3 regions of the Shewanella baltica genome follow, and region 1 is predicted to be linked to each of the others. Evidence: predicted binding sites of a transcription regulator. Region 1 holds the regulator's gene; each other region holds the start of a gene.

Region 1 (6,608 bases):
CATTCCGTTTTATTAAAATATGCCGCGCCTTGGCCGGGTGATATTGAAGGTATCGCCTGACCGACCGTGGCTCTGTCTGACACATTGCGTGCCAAAAATGCTGTGTGTATCAGTTCGCCGGGGTGAACTTCGAGCCGCTTGGTCTGCGGCTCAAATTTCCACGGCATACCCGTTTGCACTTGGGAGATAAATTCCACGGTGACAATACGGCTAGTATCTATGGTTATCGCTTGATAACTACTGGCAGTATTGGAGGTTTTACCGTTAATCCCTAGCTTCTCACACAGCACATCGTATAGCGGCACCAGCGCGAACCCAAAGCCAAACATACCGATACAGCCAATGACGAGCATGCTGATCAGTTTACGATTTGACTTAGGTTTTTCTGGCTGGTGATGGTTCGTCATTTCATTTCACCTCAGGTGGTGTCGTGAAGGAGTGGTAAGGCGCTGGGCTTGGCAATGTCCACTCTAAACCCTCGGAACCTTCCCAAGGTTTAGCGGGGGCTTTCTCGCCGCCACGGATGCACTTGATGACTAACACTAAGAAAATCAATTGCGATAAGCCGAAGGCAAAGCCACCAATCGAGACGATTTGATTAACATCGGCAAATTGAATCGAGTAATCGGGGATACGCCTTGGCATACCTGCGAGCCCAAGGAAATGCATCGGGAAAAACAGTACGTTGACCGAAATCACCGAACACCAGAAATGCCATTGCCCCAGTCGCTCGTTGTACATGTGCCCCGTCCACTTAGGTAGCCAGTAATAGGCTGCCGCCATGATGGAGAAAATCGCCCCAGTCACGAGCACATAATGGAAATGCGCCACCACAAAGTAGGTGTCGTGGTATTGGAAGTCGGCTGGCGTAATGGCGAGCATTAACCCCGAAAACCCGCCAATGGTGAAGAGTATGATAAAGGCCACGGCGAACAACATAGGGGTTTCGAAGCTGAGTGAACCACGCCACATAGTCGCGACCCAGTTAAACACTTTCACCCCCGTTGGTACCGCAATCAACATAGTGCAATACATGAAGAACAGCTCGGCAAACACTGGCATGCCTGTAGTGAACATGTGGTGCGCCCACACGAGGAACGACAGAATTGCAATACTGGCAGTGGCATAAACCATTGATGCATAGCCAAATAATGGTTTGCGGCTGAAGGCGGGTACTATGGCGGAGATGATGCCAAAGGACGGCAAAATCATGATGTAGACCTCAGGGTGGCCGAAGAACCAGAAAATATGCTGGAACATCACAGGATCGCCGCCGCCTGCCGCTTCGAAGAAGCTAGTGCCGAAAAACTTATCGGTCAGCACCATAGTCACAGCGCCCGCAAGTACTGGCATCACAGCGATCAGCAGGAATGCTGTGATAAGCCAAGTCCACACAAACAGCGGCAACTTCATCCATGTCATACCGGGCGCACGTAAATTCACTATGGTTACAATCACGTTGATTGCACCCATGATCGAACTTATCCCCATGATATGAATAGAGAACACGAAGAGTGCCGTGCTGTCAGGACTATAAGTGGTAGACAGTGGCGCGTAGAAGGTCCAACCAAAGTTAGGTCCGCCGCCTTCCATAAACAGCGAGCTGAGTAGGATGGTAAAGGCGAAGGGTAAGATCCAAAAACTCCAGTTATTCATCCGTGGCAGCGCCATATCTGGCGCACCAATCATCATAGGGATCAGCCAGTTTGCTAGCCCAGTAAAGGCGGGCATTACCGCGCCGAATACCATGATCAGCCCATGGACTGTGGTCATTTGGTTAAAGAAGTTGGGCTCGACCAATTGTAATCCGGGCTGAAAGAGTTCAGCGCGGATCACCATGGCCATAGCACCACCGGTTAAAAACATAATGAAGCTGAACCATAAATACAAAGTACCAATGTCTTTATGGTTGGTGGTTAGCACCCAGCGCATGATGCCCTTTGGCGCACCATGATGATGGTCATCATGGGCTGCGGTTTGATCTTGAGTCGTTGTGCTCATCATAATCCCCTACTGTCCATGGCTTGCGATATCAGCAGGTTGCACTGTATCGCCGGTATTGTTGCCCCAAGCATTGCGCTCATAGGTAATGACTGCTGCGAGTTGCTGTGGGCTGAGTTGTTTGCCAAATGCCTGCATAGCCGTGCCCGTTTTGCCGTGCATCACAATATCGAGATGATTGGCGACGGGCCCAGTGGCGATAGCACTGCCAGCGAGGGCGGGGAAGGCCGGTGGTATGCCAGCTCCCGTTAACTGATGGCAGGCCGCGCAAGTGGTGGTGTAGACAGTTTCACCTTCGGCCATCAGTGCCTCATGGGTGAGCGTGGGGAGACTCGCCGGATCGACTATGGTTGCGGAGTCGACAACTGCTGCGGGCTCAGTTGTAGGTGCGGGAGTTGGGGCCGTGTTGGCTGGTGTGGTAGCAGGTGCCTGTGTGCCAGCACTGCCGTTCATATGCTCGTTGACGTCTTTGGCCTGCATAGCATCGCCAGTATTATTGCCCCAAGCATTACGCTCATAGGTAATCACAGCGGCAATTTCTTGTGCAGTCAATTGCTTGCCAAAGGCTTGCATGGCCGTCCCTGTTTTACCGTTGAGCACAATTTCAAGGTGGCCGCTGAGCGGCCCTGTTGCTATCGGGCTGCCTTTGAGGTGTGGGAATACGCCTTGTAAACCCTCGCCATTGGGCTGGTGGCAGGCTGCGCAGTGCCCGAGGTAGACTTGCTCACCTTGGGCCATCAGATCCTCTTTGCTAAGGGTCTGTGATAAAGCGGCTTGAGCGGCTTCTGCCGCCGCACCTGCGGCTTGTTTTTGCTCTGTAACCCAGGCTTCAAACTCGGCTTCGGGTAAGGCTTGCACTACGATCGGCATAAAACCATGATCTTTACCGCAAAGTTCGGCGCACTGACCACGGTAAATACCGGGTTTGTCTATGCGAGTCCAAGCCTCATTGATAAATCCTGGGTTGGCATCTTTCTTCACGGCAAAAGCAGGTACCCACCATGAATGGATGACATCTTCAGAGGTCATCAAAAAGCGGATTTTGCGATTTATCGGCAGAACGAGTGGCTTATCGACCTCCAATAGGTAGTGTTCACCCTTGGTTTCGGTACCGTCGATTTGTGCTCTAGGGGTTGCGAGTATGCTGTAAAAATCAATGTCTTGATCGAAATAGCTGTAATGCCATTTCCATTGGGAACCCGTGACTTTAACGGTCAGATCGGCGTCGCTGGGATCTTCCATCGCAATTAAGGTTTTTGTCGCAGGAATCGCCATTAAGATCAAAATGATAAATGGCAGAATCGTCCAAGCGATTTCAACTTTAGTGCTTTCGTGAAAGTGGGACGCGACAGCGCCTTTGGATTTTCTGTGGTTGATCATGGCGTAAATCATCACGCCAAAGACCACAAGGCCAATGGCGCAGCAGATATACAAGATGGTCATGTGCAAGTGATAAACCTTGCCACTGATCTCGGTTACGCCAGGGGTCATGTTGAACCGCATGTCCGCGGCGGCCAACGGTGGTGCGAATAACACCACGAGTAAACAATACAACAATTGCTTCACAAGACTTCTCCTCTGCCAATTGCGAATAGCAACTACAAAGAAGAGCAACACAGTAAGTCTCAACTCTATGCAAACTCTTCAGTTCCCAAAAAAGCTTTTTTGACTTCAACGTGCGTTGGCGGCTGTTACTTTTAATTAAGTATTATTACTGCTGGTATTAGCCACGCTGGCACATACGACTGAAATAAATCTGTTCTCTATTTTTAGTGGCATTTTGAACGCGATAACGGCTCGATTTATTTGCCACGTGCGGCGATATATCATCGCCGACTAAACCAACCATACTTGCTGTTTAAATATTGATCAAGATCACTTATTTATCTAATTGTCTGAAAAATTGCCAAAAAAAAGCCTCACATTCATAGGCGAGGCGGCTTTCAAGGTAAAAAATTAAATGAATATTTAATGCACAGCGCTAAAAAAAGATTGTTGGCCGAAGAGGCTACCTTGCTCAATGCGTACGTCGCCATGTAAGTGACTGTTTACGTCTTCTAGCACTATGCCCATGGCGCGGGCACTTTTAGCGACAATTTGCAGGCGACGATTATCGCGTGCATCCAATGATTGGGTCCAAGTAATAACCGCACTGGACGTACCACTTGTTAAGGCTTTTTCCATCGCCCACAGGGTTTCCACTTCATCTTTCGCGTGCACCAGCAAGACTCTATCCATACGCACGCCAGCGTTGGCGAGCATTTGTTTGTAGCCAATACTCGGCGGGTTGATGAGCACTAACCAACGGCCCTGTTGGCTTAACTGGGCGAGTTGCGCGCTCAGATGGATTAATTCTTGGCGACCTTGAGTCTTAGTTGGCATGCAGGCGATAGGTGCATGGTGCCAGTCATAGTCGGCATCACGTACTTCATCGAGCCACAAGCCCGGATGGCGGGGTGCATTGCCAAGTAGTTTGTTCATAGCCAATCTCCATTACGGATCACACCGACGGCGAGTCCTTCAATTGTTAAACTTTGATAGCCTAAATCCACTTTAATCGGTGAATAGTCTTCATTTTCGGCGTGTAGATAGACCACATTACCTTTTTTTTCGAAACGTTTAACAGTGACATCGTCGTCGACTCTAGCGACAACCACTTGACCATTTCTAGCTTGTTGTACTTTATGAACTGCCAGCAAATCTCCTTCGAGAATGCCAATATTCTTCATGCTGTCGCCTTTAACCCGCAGTAAAAAATCGGCGGCGGGATGGAACATGCTGGGGTCGACTTGGTAGTACTGTTCAACATGTTCTTGGGCGAGAATAGGTTCGCCAGCGGCTACTTGACCGATAAGCGGTAAACCTGTTTCAGTTACTTCTTCGACTTCCGCAGTCAGACGAATGCCCCGCGATGTGCCTGGCATGATCTCAATGCAGCCCTTTTTCGCCAACGCTTTAAGATGCTCTTCAGCCGCATTGGCGCTCTTAAAACCTAAACGGGTCGCGATTTCTGCCCGAGTGGGTGGCATGCCAGTATCGGCAATATTTCGTTTAATTAGCTCTAAAATTTCAGCTTGGCGTGGCGTCAAAGGTCTCATGGTGTTTCCTGTTTTTCTATACAGTTACTGTTAGTATATACAGTATTATTTGCAGCGCAAGTATTAACCACTTTTTAGCTATGTTGGAGAGAATTAGCGAATATTACCCATAGTCTGGTATTCTACCGGGCTAGTAAACGTACTTAATTGCATAAGAATAATGCCTAAACACGACTCTCTTTGGTTGAAATCATTACGCTGGATCCAAAAACACTTAGTGCACACTATTGTTGTGCCTCAGGATCCCTTTGCCGATCTTAATCTGGATGCCTCCAGACCCCTTGCTTATGTGATGAAAACGGAATCGCTGAGTGACATCGCTGCTCTGAGCGAAATAACGGCTAAGTTAGGACTACCGAGCCCCTATGAGCCTTTAGTGGCAAATGGTGTGATTGCGCCTCGGGTTGTCTGCCTTCAAGGGCGTAAGCCGCTGTTTGGCGAGCGTGCCGGTAACGAGCCTTTCCTCGAATGCTTTATGCGTTTGTTGGCCGTGCATAAGGAACGCCCTGAATTAGACATTCAACTGGTGCCTGTGAGCCTGTATTGGGGCCGCACGCCAGGGAAAGAAGACGACACTATGAAGGCGGCTGTGTTTGAGCGGGAAAACCCGACTTGGCTGCGCAAGTGCTTGATGATTTTGTTTTTAGGTCGACATAATTTCGTACAGTTTTCAAATGCGGTATCCCTGCGATACATGGCAGACGAACACGGCACTGACATGGGGATTGCCCATAAATTAGCGCGGGTCGCGCGGGTGCATTTCCGTCGTCAACGTAAGGTGATGACAGGGCCTGTGCTGCCAAATCGCCAAGCACTGTTTCATTCGCTGCTCAAATCTGAGTCGTTGCGTAAAGCGATTCAAGAAGAAGCGGCCAACAAAAAGATTTCTGAGACCCAAGCGCGCGAGACGGCTATTGAGTACCTTGATGAAATCGCTGCAGATTACTCAGATAGCTTAGTGCGTATTGCTGAGCGTTTCTTAACTTGGTTGTGGAACAAGCTTTACAGCGGGATCAACATTAAAGGCGCCGAGCAAGTTCGCCAGTTGCACCATGATGGCCACGAGATTGTCTATGTGCCTTGCCATCGCAGCCACATGGATTACCTGCTGTTATCGTATATTTTGTATTATCAAGGCATGGTTCCGCCGCACATTGCAGCCGGTATTAACCTCAACTTCTGGCCCGCTGGACCTATGTTCCGTCGCGGTGGTGCCTTCTTTATCCGCCGTAGTTTTAATGGCAACAAGCTGTATACCGCAGTATTCCGTGAGTATTTAGATCAACTGTTTGCGAAAGGTTATTCGGTGGAATATTTCTCCGAAGGCGGCCGCTCACGTACCGGTCGTCTATTGGCGCCAAAAACCGGCATGATTGCTATGACGATGAACAGCGTGCTGCGCGGTATCGAGCGTCCAGTCACACTAGTGCCTGTGTATTTAGGCTATGACCATGTGATGGAAGTGGCGACTTACCATAAAGAGTTAAGTGGTAAGAAAAAGAAAAAAGA
Region 2 (6,608 bases), 3.6 Mb from region 1:
TGTAACCACTGAATGCGGTTTCGGCATCAATTTTCAGTGCCGCGTTATAATCTGCACCAAAGTTACCGGCAGCTTGTGCGCGGCTACGTTGTTCAGCCATAGCGACTTCGAAACCTGCTTCATCGACAATGATGTTGCGCTCGCGACATACGTCAGCGGTTAAATCCATTGGGAAGCCATAGGTGTCATACAGCTTAAATACGGTTTCACCATCTAAGGTGTCACCTTTTAACTCGTTTAAGGCCGCATCTAAAATGCCTAAACCACGTTCAAGCGTACGAGCAAATTGCTCTTCTTCCGCTTTCAGAGCTTTTTCAACAATCGCTTGAGTCTCAGCTAACCCTTTGGCCGCATCGCCCATTACCGCAATCAAAGACGGAACCAACTTGTAGAAGAAAGCTTCGGTCGCACCTAACTTATTACCATGGCGAACTGCGCGGCGGATAATGCGGCGCAGCACATAACCGCGGCCTTCGTTCGACGGCATAACGCCATCGGCAATAAGGAATGCACATGAACGGATATGGTCGGCAATGACGCGCAGTGACTTCTCGGTTAAATCGCTTACGCCGATGATTTCTGCCGCTTTGGCGATCAGCGTACGGAAGATATCGATTTCGTAGTTAGAATGTACGCCTTGCATAATCGCGGCAATACGCTCAATCCCCATGCCGGTATCAACCGATGGCTTAGGCAAAGGTAGCATTTCACCCGATGCTTGACGGTTGTACTGCATGAACACTATGTTCCAAATTTCGATGAAACGGTCACCATCTTCTTCAGGACTGCCAGGACGGCCGCCCCAAATGTGATCGCCATGGTCATAGAAAATCTCAGAACATGGGCCGCAAGGACCGGTATCACCCATTTGCCAGAAGTTATCTGACGCATAAGCAGCACCTTTATTGTCGCCGATACGGATAATGTTCTCAGCAGCAACACCAATCTTTTTATTCCAGATTTCAAAGGCTTCATCGTCTGTTTGATAAATCGTGACGCATAGACGTTCCTTCGGCAGCTTTAAAGTTTCAGTTAAGAAAGTCCAGCCAAAACGAATCGCTTCTTCTTTGAAATAATCACCAAAACTGAAGTTACCCAGCATTTCGAAAAAGGTGTGATGACGTGCTGTATAACCGACGTTATCTAAATCGTTATGCTTACCACCGGCGCGTACACAACGTTGAGCAGTGGTCGCACGCGTATAATTGCGTTTGTCCATGCCAAGAAACACGTCCTTGAACTGGTTCATGCCTGCATTGGTAAATAAAAGTGTGGGATCGTTGCCTGGCACTAATGAACTACTGTCCACAACTTGATGACCATTGCTGCGGAAAAATTCGAGGAAAGCGCTTCTAAGCTCTGCTGTAGTTTGATACATGAAATCATCCTGAATTGGGTAAGCATTACCAGCTACGCCTTAGGCTAGCCGTATTTCTATTTGCCCAGCATTATAAGCAGACTGAGTAAGGACGACCAGCCTTGATTGGTGATATGCACATCAGGAATTTAATATTTTTGCGTGAATAGCCCATACCAGAGTAGCTAGAGGCAAAACAGCAATAATAAAGGACGATGACAGACTCTGCGGGTTGGGTGCAAAAAGTACAGTATTTGAGCAAGTGGGTAAAGTGTCGGGTACGAAAGCAACAAAGCCCATTTGATGACATTTTAGAGGAGATTTTCTGAGGACTTGTTAAAAGGAGCTTTTACAGTCTTAAGATTACATCGCAATCGATGAGTTGAGGCGATTAATAATCGTCGTCGAGATCATTGGGATCGGAATCTAACGCATAAGTGATTTGATCGTAGCTAAAGCCTTGGCCCATTAAAAACCGCACTCGTTTGGCCTTTTCCTTCGCGATGAGATCCCGGGCTTTAGAGCCCTTCACTTCTGTTACGCGGGGAATTCCATATTTTTTAGTGGCTTTATCTTTTGCTAGCTCAAACCAGTCACAATCACTATTGGTTATCGCCGCTTCAATGCAATCTTTAGACAGGCCTTTTTGCGCTATCGCTTGGCGAATGCGGATGGCACCGTGACCTCGACTAATGTGGCTACGGACCAACAGTTCAGCATAGCGATTATCATTGATAAAACCGGAGGATTCACATGCATCGAGCACAGGTTCGATATCATTCAGTTCGAAACCTTTTTCGAGCAATTTATCGCGGATTTGTAGGCGGGAATAATCGCGGCGCGCTAACAGCGCGACCGCGATTTGACGGGCTGACTGACTCAGAATACTTCGCCTGTTTCTAAATCAACATTATCTTCCGTGCTAGCATCATCTTTAGCAGCCAGTGCACTAGGATTGCTCAAAAGCAATTCACGTAATGTCTTGTCAATTTCAGTAGCAATGGCTGGGTTTTCAGTCAAATATTTACCCGCATTAGCACGGCCTTGACCGATTTTATCGCCTTTATAGCTGTACCAAGCACCCGCTTTTTCAATCAACTTATGGGCTACGCCTAAGTCAACTAACTCACCGGTACGGTTAATACCTTGGCCATAAAGGATTTGGAATTCGGCTTGCTTGAACGGTGCTGCAACCTTGTTCTTCACCACTTTAACACGAGTTTCGTTACCGACAACTTCATCGCCGTCTTTAATGGCACCAGTACGACGAATGTCTAAACGAACAGAAGCATAGAACTTCAGCGCGTTACCACCGGTTGTCGTTTCTGGGTTACCGAACATCACACCAATCTTCATCCGGATTTGGTTGATAAAGATAAGTAAGGTGTTAGATTGCTTTAAGTTACCAGCAAGTTTACGCATAGCTTGGCTCATCATACGTGCCGCTAGGCCCATGTGAGAATCACCAATTTCGCCTTCGATTTCAGCTTTAGGCGTTAATGCCGCCACTGAGTCGACGACGATAACGTCAACCGCGCCTGAGCGAGTTAATGCATCACAAATCTCAAGCGCTTGCTCGCCGGTATCTGGTTGTGAACACAGCAGGTTATCAATATCTACGCCCAATTTTTTAGCATAGATAGGGTCGAGTGCATGCTCAGCATCGATAAAGGCACAGGTTTTACCTTCACGTTGCGCTGCGGCAATCACTTCTAAAGTCAGTGTCGTTTTACCTGATGATTCAGGACCATAGATCTCAACGATACGCCCCATTGGCAAACCGCCAGCACCTAAAGCAACGTCCAGAGACAGAGAACCGGTAGAAATGGTCTCAACATCCATAGAGCGATCTTCACCCAGCTTCATGATGGAGCCTTTACCAAATTGTTTCTCAATTTGGATCAATACCGCAGCAAGTGCTTTCTCTTTATTTGGATCGACCTTCATTCCAGTTCCCTCATCAAGACAAGCCTTAAGCTGTCAAAAGTAATATTCAATTTACAAACGGGTAATTCTGCGGACTAGTATACTGTACAATCATACAGTATCAAGACCTATGGCTGAATTATTTTTAGCTAATGGGATTTTTTAATATGGCTAAGGTTTTAGCGAATATCAAATTCGATATTGCATCCCTTTGACGAATATCCGTCATCAAGGGCTCAATTTTCGGTAAATTATTGCTAAGATTGGCGCAGCAAATTTTGCGTGGTCTTTTTAGCTGAAAATTGTACAGCAGTCTTCTGCTTCCATAGCGCTTAATCCCACATAACCACGGCAGTCACAACGGACGATAACGATTTAATGAATGTAATTGATACCGATGATTTAGAAAAACATACTCCTATGATGCGTCAGTACTTGACCATGAAAGCAGAACATCACGACATGTTGCTGTTTTATCGCATGGGTGACTTCTACGAGTTGTTTTATGACGATGCTAAACGTGCTTCTGAGCTGTTAGGCATTTCACTCACGGCGCGCGGTAAAAGTGGTGGCGATCCTATCCCCATGGCGGGACTGCCTTACCATGCTGTGGAAGGCTATCTTGCGAAATTAGTTCAAATTGGTCAATCGGTTGCGATATGTGAACAAATTGGCGACCCAGCAACCTCTAAAGGTCCTGTTGAGCGTAAAGTGGTGCGTATCGTCACGCCTGGCACCTTAACCGACGAAGCCCTGCTGCAGGAACGTCAAGACAATCTATTGGCAGCCGTTTATCAAGGTAAAGTCGGTTTTGGTTATGCCACTCTGGATGTTTCATCAGGACGTTTTGTGATTGCCGAACTCGACACGCGAGAGTCATTAGAAGCTGAATTACAACGCACTAATCCCGTTGAAATTCTCTACAGTGAAGACTTTGGCGAACTAGGTCTACTAAACGGTTTTAAAGGTAAACGTCGTCGCCCTGAATGGGAATTTGATTACGACACTAGCATCAAGTTACTACTGGCTCAGTTTGGCACGAAAGACTTGCATGGTTTTGGTATTGCAGATGCACGTTTATCACTGCAGGCTGCAGGTTGCTTGATGCAATATGTCAAAGACACACAGCGCACAGCCCTGCCCCATATCAATGCCATTACCCGCTTTAATCAAACCGATAGCATAGTGCTTGATGCGGCAACGCGTCGAAATCTAGAACTCACTCAAAACCTTGCCGGTGGCCGCGATAATACCTTAGCCGCAGTATTGGATAACACGGCAACGCCTATGGGCAGTCGTATGTTGCAACGCTGGATCCATCAGCCGCTGCGAGATCCAAAACACATCAAAGCACGCCAACAGGCGGTGACTGAACTGCTCGATACTGCCGCCCACGAAGGTTTGCATGAGCAGTTAAAAGCGCTTGGCGATATCGAACGTATCATGGCAAGACTCGCGCTGCGTACCGCTCGCCCAAGGGACTTTGCCCGTTTACGTCAAGCGCTGGGCTTACTACCTGAATTACAACAGAGTTTAAGCACACTGAGCGCGCCGCACACGACTCAATTACGGCAACACTTAGGGGAATTCCCCGCTGAACAAGCCTTACTTGAGCGCGCGATAGTCGATAATCCTCCCATGCTTATCCGCGATGGCGGAGTGATCCGTGAAGGCTACAACAGCGAATTAGATGAATGGCGCGGTCTTAGCGAAGGTGCGAGCGATTACTTAGTACAACTCGAAGCCAGAGAAAAAGAACGTACAGGTATCAACACACTTAAAGTCGGCTATAACCGTGTACACGGCTATTACATCGAAGTGAGTCGCTTGCAATCCTCGCAAGTGCCACTCAATTACCAACGACGTCAAACCCTTAAGAATATGGAGCGTTATATCACGCCCGAACTTAAGGAGTACGAAGAAAAAGTGCTCTCGAGCCAAGGTAAAGCACTGGCACTCGAAAAGCAGTTATGGGAACAATTATTTGATCTTATTCTGCCAAAATTACATGAATTACAAGCTTTTGCTCGAGCGGCGGCAGAACTTGATGTGTTAAGTAACTTTGCTGAGCGCGCCGAAACCTTAGGCTACACTTGCCCAGAGCTGAGCCAAGATATCGGCGTACAGATAGAGGCTGGTCGTCACCCAGTGGTGGAACGTGTGAGTCAAACACCGTTTATCGCTAACCCAGTCACCTTGCACAATCAAAGACGTATGTTGATTGTCACCGGACCTAACATGGGCGGTAAATCGACCTATATGCGTCAAGTCGCTTTGATCACGCTGATGGCCCACATTGGCTGTTTTGTGCCAGCAGATCGCGCACTGATAGGCCCTATCGATCGTATCTTTACCCGTATTGGCGCCTCTGACGATCTGGCCTCTGGCCGTTCAACCTTTATGGTCGAAATGACAGAAACCGCCAACATTCTACACAACGCCACCGCCAGTAGCTTAGTGTTAATGGATGAAATCGGCCGCGGCACATCCACCTATGATGGTTTATCGCTCGCTTGGTCGGCAGCAGAGTATTTAGCCCAGCAAGTCGGCGCTATGACCCTATTCGCCACCCATTATTTTGAATTAACTCAGTTACCTGAATTAATGGCTGGTGTTTACAATGTGCACCTTGATGCCATTGAACACGACGATACCATCGCCTTTATGCATGCAGTGCAAGAAGGCGCCGCCAGTAAAAGCTACGGCTTACAAGTTGCGGCACTTGCCGGTGTGCCAAATAAGGTAATTAAAGCCGCTAAACATAAGTTGCAGCAATTGGAGAGTCGCGATCATCAAGCTGAAGGAACGAGGACGCCTATTCAAAGCTTACTCGCGTTACCTGAACCGGTTGAGAATCCAGCGCTAACGAAGTTAAGTAGCATTAATCCCGATAACTTAACGCCAAAGCAGGCACTTGATTTGCTCTATGAGCTGAAACGTCTGAGCTAAAGCTCTGTGAACGGGTGATATTCGCCAAGCGATATGATCAGCAATAAAGGATTAGAAACAACAACGCCCACTCTTGTTAGTGGGCGTTTTACTTTTATCGACTAGACCTAAGCACTAGACTAAATCACTAGACTAAATCACTAGACCTTAGCTAGGAGCTAGGCATAGAGATCAACGAACAACTGATCTTAGTTTCTCATTTATTAGTTTCGAAATAATTAGTTTCTAAACAATGCTTCAACAGATAAACCTTGAGATCCTAATAAGTCGCGTAAACGTTTCAATGCTTCTACTTGAATTTGACGTACACGTTCGCGGGTCAAACCAATTTCAGCACCCACATCTTCGAGTGTAGAAGGTTCATAACCTAACAGAC
Region 3 (6,608 bases), 3.9 Mb from region 1:
GACCTTGCCAATGCCTTTAATCATTTTCTCGATAACTTACATGGCATTATCTCGCAGTTTAAACAATCTACTTCGGAGCTTAATGTCGCCGCCGAAGGACTAGCCAAAACCAGCGCCACGGCAAAACATACCTTGATGGATCAACAGGCAGCCACCCACAGAATCGCCGATGCCAGTGATCACATTGCCGCCTCAGTGCAAGAAGTGTCAGTCAGCGCCAGTCATGCCGCCGATGCCGCGAAACAAGCCGATATCTTTACCGCAGATGGCCAAGAAAGAGTGAAAAAAACCATCAATGTAATTCGAGAACTTGCGGGGGATGTAGGCTCGGCAGAAATGCAAATCAACAAACTCGAACAAGAAGGCCAACATATCGGCCGCGTGCTTGAGGTGATCCAATCTATTGCCGAACAGACCAATCTATTAGCCCTTAACGCAGCAATTGAAGCGGCGCGAGCGGGCGAGCAAGGACGCGGCTTTGCTGTGGTTGCCGATGAAGTGCGATCTCTCGCCTCTAAGACCCACCAATCCACTGAAGAAATTAAATTGATGATCGCCAATGTGCAAAATGGCACCCAAAGCGCTGTGGCGGCAATTAATATCGGTAATGAAAAGGCCATTTCGAGCGTCGAAGCCGCCAGTAATGCCGGTGAAGCCCTAGCACATATTGCAGAAATGGTGAGTCAGATCAGCGAGATGAATAATCAAATCGCCCTCGCTGCCAAAGCGCAAACCACTATGGCCAATGAGAGTCATCAAAATATTCAACACATTGCCGAACAGTCGGAGGACAGTTTACGCAACACTGATGAAATCTACGCCGCAAGCGTACAACTCTCGTCAATGGCGGGTAACCTCACGGCGCTGGTCAGTCGTTTTAAACTGTAATTTGTCGAGAGTGAAAGTTTTTATATAAGTTACCTTTTGTAAATCTGTGATGTTTGAAAAGTCCCCTTTACCGAATAAGGGAGCATAAACCTGTCGCAGTGATTATCTGAATTCAGGTGCTCCCTTATATTTAAACAGCAAAGCTAGCATCGATTAGCAGCGCTTAACCACTAAGCCTCTTGTCGCTCGTAGATTGACCAACATAGGTAACATCAGCGCGAGGATCACTATCAGCATCCCCACCAATTGCATTTCCGTTACCGCCTGCCCCATGGTTAACGCCGTTAATGCCGCAAAAACGGGCACGAGATTAAAAAAGACCGATGCCTTAGCGGGGCCAAGCGCCTTAACCCCGTTAATCCAAAACAGATAACCGAGCACAGTGGCGAATAAACCTATATAGAGCACGCTAGAAAAAGCCGTTGCCGACAGTCCCATCAACTCCAGCCAAGGGTGAAACTCACCTCGGCCAAGCCCAATCACGGACATAGACACACTGGCAGCTATCATACTCAGCAAGGTAAATGGCAATACAGGCAACCAATGGCCGACCCGTTGCGAACAAATGGTATAACCACTCCACGCCAACATGCCGGCGGCAATCATCACATCACCTTGGTTAAAACTGAAATTGAGCAACTGCTGCACACTGCCGTTGGTGATCACTAGCAATACGCCCGCCAATCCGCCCACTAAGCTAAACACTTGTTGTCTGCTGAGCCATTCACGCTGTAATAGCGCGTTGACGATTGAAGTCACCAGCGGACTGAGCGCCATAATCAAGGCGCCATTGGCGGCAGAGGTGTGCTGCAGCCCATTAAATAACGCCAGATTTAAGCCGCCCACACCAATCACGCCCACCAGCGCTATGACAATGTATTGCACCAAACTCAATTTGGGCCAAGCCTGACGAGTAAAAACGATATATAACGCCAGAGTCACCGCCGCAATGGTAAAACGCCAGAATACGAGGGATTCCCCTGACATCTCCTCCAGCACTCGCTTAGCAATGGGAAACACACTGCCCCAGCTAAAAACGCAAATCAGTAGACAAACGAATGTCATGTAAGGTGTATGGGATTTCATATCGGACTCTAGGGAGGTAATTGGGATTGAGCTTAGTTTATAAGTTTCATATATTATTAAAACCTACAAGATTGAGAGCTTAAATTCCAAATATGAAACTTAATTATTCCTTAGACGATATGCGCTTATTTTGGGTGGTGGCACAACAAGGGAGCTTTAAGCTCGCGGCGCAACACTTAGGCATTCCACCTTCAACCTTAAGTCGTCGAATCAATCTGTTAGAACAATCATTAGGCCTGCGTTTACTGCACAGAGATGCCCATAGAGTCAACCTTACCGCTACAGGTCAGCGTTATCTCGAACGCTGCGGCCCGCTGTTTATCGAGTTAAACCAGGTCTCCGGTGAGTTGCATGCGGACAAACATCAAGCGGTTGGCAAACTGCGGATCTCGGCGCCCATCAATACAACCTATCGCTGGCTAGGTGAATCACTCAACGCCTTTCAACGGCATTATCCCAATATCGACATCGATTTAAGCCTGTCGAACATGAATATCGATGTCAGTGAAAACGCCATCGATATCGCCTTTCGAGTGGGTGAACCTAAAGATCCCGATTGGATTGCAAGGCCGCTCACCACGATTAGCTTTGTGCTTTGTGCCAGCACATCGGCAACCCAGTGGCATGCACTGCAAGCCATAGAAGCACTCGAACAACATCCAGTTATCATCGCAAAGCCCGTAAAAACATGGCGCTTACAGCACAATATCACAGGGCAAGATTTCGAGTTTGAGCCGAGGGGGAATATCAAATTAGCCGTCGATGATATGGCGATCGCCAGTCAGGCTGTGGTGGCGGGACTCGGTATTGGACTATTGCCCATCAGCATGGCGAGTGAACAGATACAAAGCGGCAAGCTCGTTCAAATACTGCCAGAATGGCAAGGTATTCCGCGCACCGCCTACTTGATGTATCGCGATCGGGACAACTTACCCTTGCGGGTCAGACTGTTAATTGATTTTATGTTGGCAAATCCACCCGAGGCTTATTGAGCCATTCAGGTATGAGTCTGCGGCGTATCGACTCAGTAAACGCCTAGAGCGCTAAATCAAGCTGAGTCTGGGCATTTGGGATTTCGGGCACTGCGAGGATAGAATCGGCGAGGCCGACCGAAATACCTAATAGGCGAATGCCGCGACCCTCTTGCCTTGCCATCGCCTGTGCGAGTAGATCATAAAACATCACAATCGAGACTTCATCGCTACGATGCTCGATAGTGGTTTGTTTGAAATCATTAAACTTGAGTTTGACCACTTGCTTGTGAATTTTGCGCTCTTTAGCGCTGCGGCTCAAACGTAGGGCTAATTCTTGGATCAATCCCGGCATTACTTGTTGGCACTGCTCTAGGCTATAAATATCCTTCGCCAGCGTAGTTTCAACACCCACTGATTTACGCTCTCTGTCGGCGGAAATGCCCCGCTCATCGATGCCTTGGGAACGCTCAATCAAGACGCCACCAAATTTTCCGAATCGCGCCAATAACTCAGGTTTAGAGTAGGCTTGCACATCACCACAGGTATTGAGCCCAAGCGAGGAGAGCTTTTCGGCGGTGACTTTGCCGACACCGGGAATTTTACGTAGCGATAAGGTTTTAACAAAATCAGGCAGTGTTTCTGGAGTAATCACATATTGGCCGTTTGGCTTATTCAGATCCGAGGCAACCTTAGCTAAAAACTTCACTGGTGCTATGCCAGCCGAAGCAGTTAACCCAGTTTCGACTAAGATATCGCGGCGAATAGCCTGCGCGATCAAGGTTGCCGAGCCCTTATATTGTTGGCACTCACTCACGTCTAAATAGGCTTCATCTAAAGAAAGCGGCTCAATCAATGGGGTATAGCGGGAGAAAATTTCACGAATTTGCAGCGACACATCTTTATAAACCTGCATCCGCCCAGGAACCAAAATGAGATCGGGACACAACTTAAAGGCATAAGCAGTCGCCATCGCCGAACGCACACCGAATTTACGTGCCTCGTAACTGCAAGTGCTAATAACACCACGACGATCGCTGCTACCGCCCACGGCTAAAGGCTTGCCACGATACTCGGGAAAGTCGCGCATTTCCACTGCCGCAAAATAGCAGTCCATATCGATGTGAATAATTTTTCGCACGTTGAATTCCTCCAACGCCAAAATACTGTATATAAAAACAGTAATCAAGTGTTCGTCATCAATTTAGCGAGGATCGTGCGGGAAACCTAAAATTAAAAGGAGCCTAAGCTCCTTTTGTGAGTGCACTATGAGTGATGCCGTGATTGAGCTGATGGTCAGTGAGCAAATAGTTCACTGACCAGCTCAGGCTTAAATCTTAAATTGGCCGATATTGCGAGTAAGTGCGCGGGTCATATCCTCAAAGCCTTGCAAGCTTTGCGATAAGTCCTGACTCGAAAGCAAAGACTGATCCGACAATCCCCGCACATTATCGACATTGAGCGCCACTTCCTCGGCCGCCACAGCTTGCTGATCGATTGCCACGGTTATTTCAACCGTTTGCTGTTGGATTGACATAATCGCCGTGGCAATATCATTCAGTGCCGCTTCGACTTGGGTCGTTAAGTCTTGCCCCGCTTTCGCTTGTTCGACGCCCGATTCCATCACTTGCTCAGCCTGCAATGCACTCTGTTGCAAAGTTTGAATAATACCTTGAATGTTGGCGGTAGAGTCTTGGGTACGCGATGCCAGCGTGCGCACTTCGTCGGCCACGACAGCAAAACCGCGACCTTGCTCACCCGCACGCGCCGCTTCAATCGCCGCATTCAATGCCAATAGATTGGTTTGCTCGGCAATATTACGGATCACACTCAAGACTTCACCGATTTGCTCTGAACTATTGCGTAAGTGTTTAATCACTTTCGCCGCGGAAATCACTTGCTCTGACAGCGCCTTCATCCCTTCGGTCGCACGGGAAACAATCTGTGTACCGTCGTGGGCTTGAGTTTGCGCCTTCTGGGCAAAATCATTGGCACGCTGGGCACTGACAGCCATTTCTTGGCTGGTTTGCGCCATTTGCGTCGCGGCGGTGGCAACCGAATCTATCTGCTGCTTTTGCGATGAGACCGACGACACGGCTAAATCACAGATTTGCCGCGCATCAATAACGCCCGAGCCCACCTCTTGGGTTAAACTGCGCGTATCCAACAACATGTGCTGCACTTTCTCGGCAAAGCGGTTAAAGGCATCGCCAAGTTTGCCTAACTCATCTTCTCGATCCATCAGGATACGTTTTGATAAATCACTGTCACCTTCGGCTATATCTTCCATCGCATCCAATAACTTAGCCAGTTGACGTCTAAAGGGTAGCAACATCAACCATACCGTCACGCCCATGAGCAGCATGATACCGATGGCGACCATACTGGCATTCCAGAACGCAGCGGTCACTGGCGCTTCAATCACTTCGTGGGGCAACATAAAGGCTAAGTGCCACTTTTGTTTGGGATAATCACCGCCCACAGTCACAAAGCTCACCCGCTGGGGCACGCCATTGAACGTGACGTTAGCAAACCCTTGCGCTTCCCTTTGCATCTGTTGTCTTAATGCCGAAAACCCTGAGGTCTGCTTAAACTGAGTGTCCACTTGATTTGCCAAAGAACCCGGCGGGAAACGTTCTGAAAAACCAGGGAAATACACCAACTTGCCTTCGTCTGTCATCAAGAAAGCTTGGCCAAAGTCACGGTATTTGATCGGTGCCAGCAGGGATTTACCAATAGTATCAATCAAGATATCCATGCCGCCGATGCCAATCAGCTCACCATTGACAGCATAAACAGGGGTTTTAACCGTGGCAGAAATTGAACCATCGTTCGCATCGACCGCAGGATCGCCAACAAACAAGCCACGCTGGTCAATCGCCTCCTGCCACCAAGGTCGTTTGTTGGTGTAGTAATCTGGGTCGCCATCGAAGCGGCCATTAAGGTCAAAGTACTCGAAGGTATTGGCCGAGCCAAAAAACACCGACTTAACATCGCTATCGCGATCGGAGAAAGACTTAAAGTAACCAATAATGTCTTGATACTGGCGATCAGCCGCGAGATGACTGCCACGGGCGTGATACTGAGTAAACCATTTGACTAAACCCGGCTCGGCAAATACTGAATGGATCACTTGGCCCTTAGCAATAAAGTAGCCGCTGATCTCATTGGCTTTTAAGGCAACCAGCGCCGAAATATCCGCATCGACTTGCTTTCGCGTGTTATCACTTTCTTTTGTCACCAACAAAGCGGCGACTAAGGTAAGCAGTACAGCAAGCGCACCAACGATAGTAACCACTAACTGCAAACTTAGAGAACGTTTCATATATCCCATCAATCTTCCCGTCTGGCTGACCAACAACTTAACAATATGGCTCGCAAAAATAGTTTTACACGGTAACAATTTTTACCTGTTAACAACAGATGAAATCGCCATAAAAAACGTAAATAAGTATTTGTAAAGAAAGGATATTGAACGTATAACAGGATTCGCTAAATTTAAGGCGGATTGCAGAGGATGAGTTTGTAGAGGCAAAGTTTTACAGTCAGATAGACTATATAGGGATTCGAAAAATAGGAAGCGGTAGAAATAAGATCAGCGAGTTAGCCTCGCTGATCTCGATTTAGCGATTACATCTTAGTTTGCATGTAGTTTTGCAGCCC

What was found. Region 1 encodes LexA, which represses DNA repair genes until DNA is damaged. Its sites were predicted from a motif close to TACTGTATNNNNATACAGTA; they were not measured.
Region 2: the regulator LexA is predicted to act here: its motif matches at 3,385-3,404, upstream of recA (recombinase RecA).
Region 3: the regulator LexA is predicted to act here: its motif matches at 4,110-4,129, upstream of dinB (DNA polymerase IV).

The regions. Positions count from the first base shown of each region.
Region 1 is NZ_UGYM01000002.1:4,613,760-4,620,367, reverse strand. It holds gene DYH48_RS20660 (cytochrome c oxidase assembly protein) at 1-407, opposite strand, end outside; gene ctaD (cytochrome c oxidase subunit I) at 409-2,001, opposite strand; gene coxB (cytochrome c oxidase subunit II) at 2,011-3,567, opposite strand; gene DYH48_RS20645 (cell division inhibitor SulA) at 3,970-4,482, opposite strand; gene lexA (transcriptional repressor LexA) at 4,479-5,099, opposite strand; gene plsB (glycerol-3-phosphate 1-O-acyltransferase PlsB) at 5,260-6,608, shown strand, end outside.
Region 2 is NZ_UGYM01000002.1:967,987-974,594, reverse strand. It holds gene alaS (alanine--tRNA ligase) at 1-1,378, opposite strand, end outside; gene DYH48_RS04285 (regulatory protein RecX) at 1,749-2,219, opposite strand; gene recA (recombinase RecA) at 2,237-3,304, opposite strand; gene mutS (DNA mismatch repair protein MutS) at 3,662-6,232, shown strand; gene rpoS (RNA polymerase sigma factor RpoS) at 6,451-6,608, opposite strand, start outside.
Region 3 is NZ_UGYM01000002.1:681,812-688,419, reverse strand. It holds gene DYH48_RS03010 (methyl-accepting chemotaxis protein) at 1-888, shown strand, start outside; gene DYH48_RS03005 (DMT family transporter) at 1,042-1,974, opposite strand; gene DYH48_RS03000 (LysR family transcriptional regulator) at 2,067-2,966, shown strand; gene dinB (DNA polymerase IV) at 3,010-4,086, opposite strand; gene DYH48_RS02990 (methyl-accepting chemotaxis protein) at 4,276-6,279, opposite strand; gene bfr (bacterioferritin) at 6,576-6,608, opposite strand, start outside.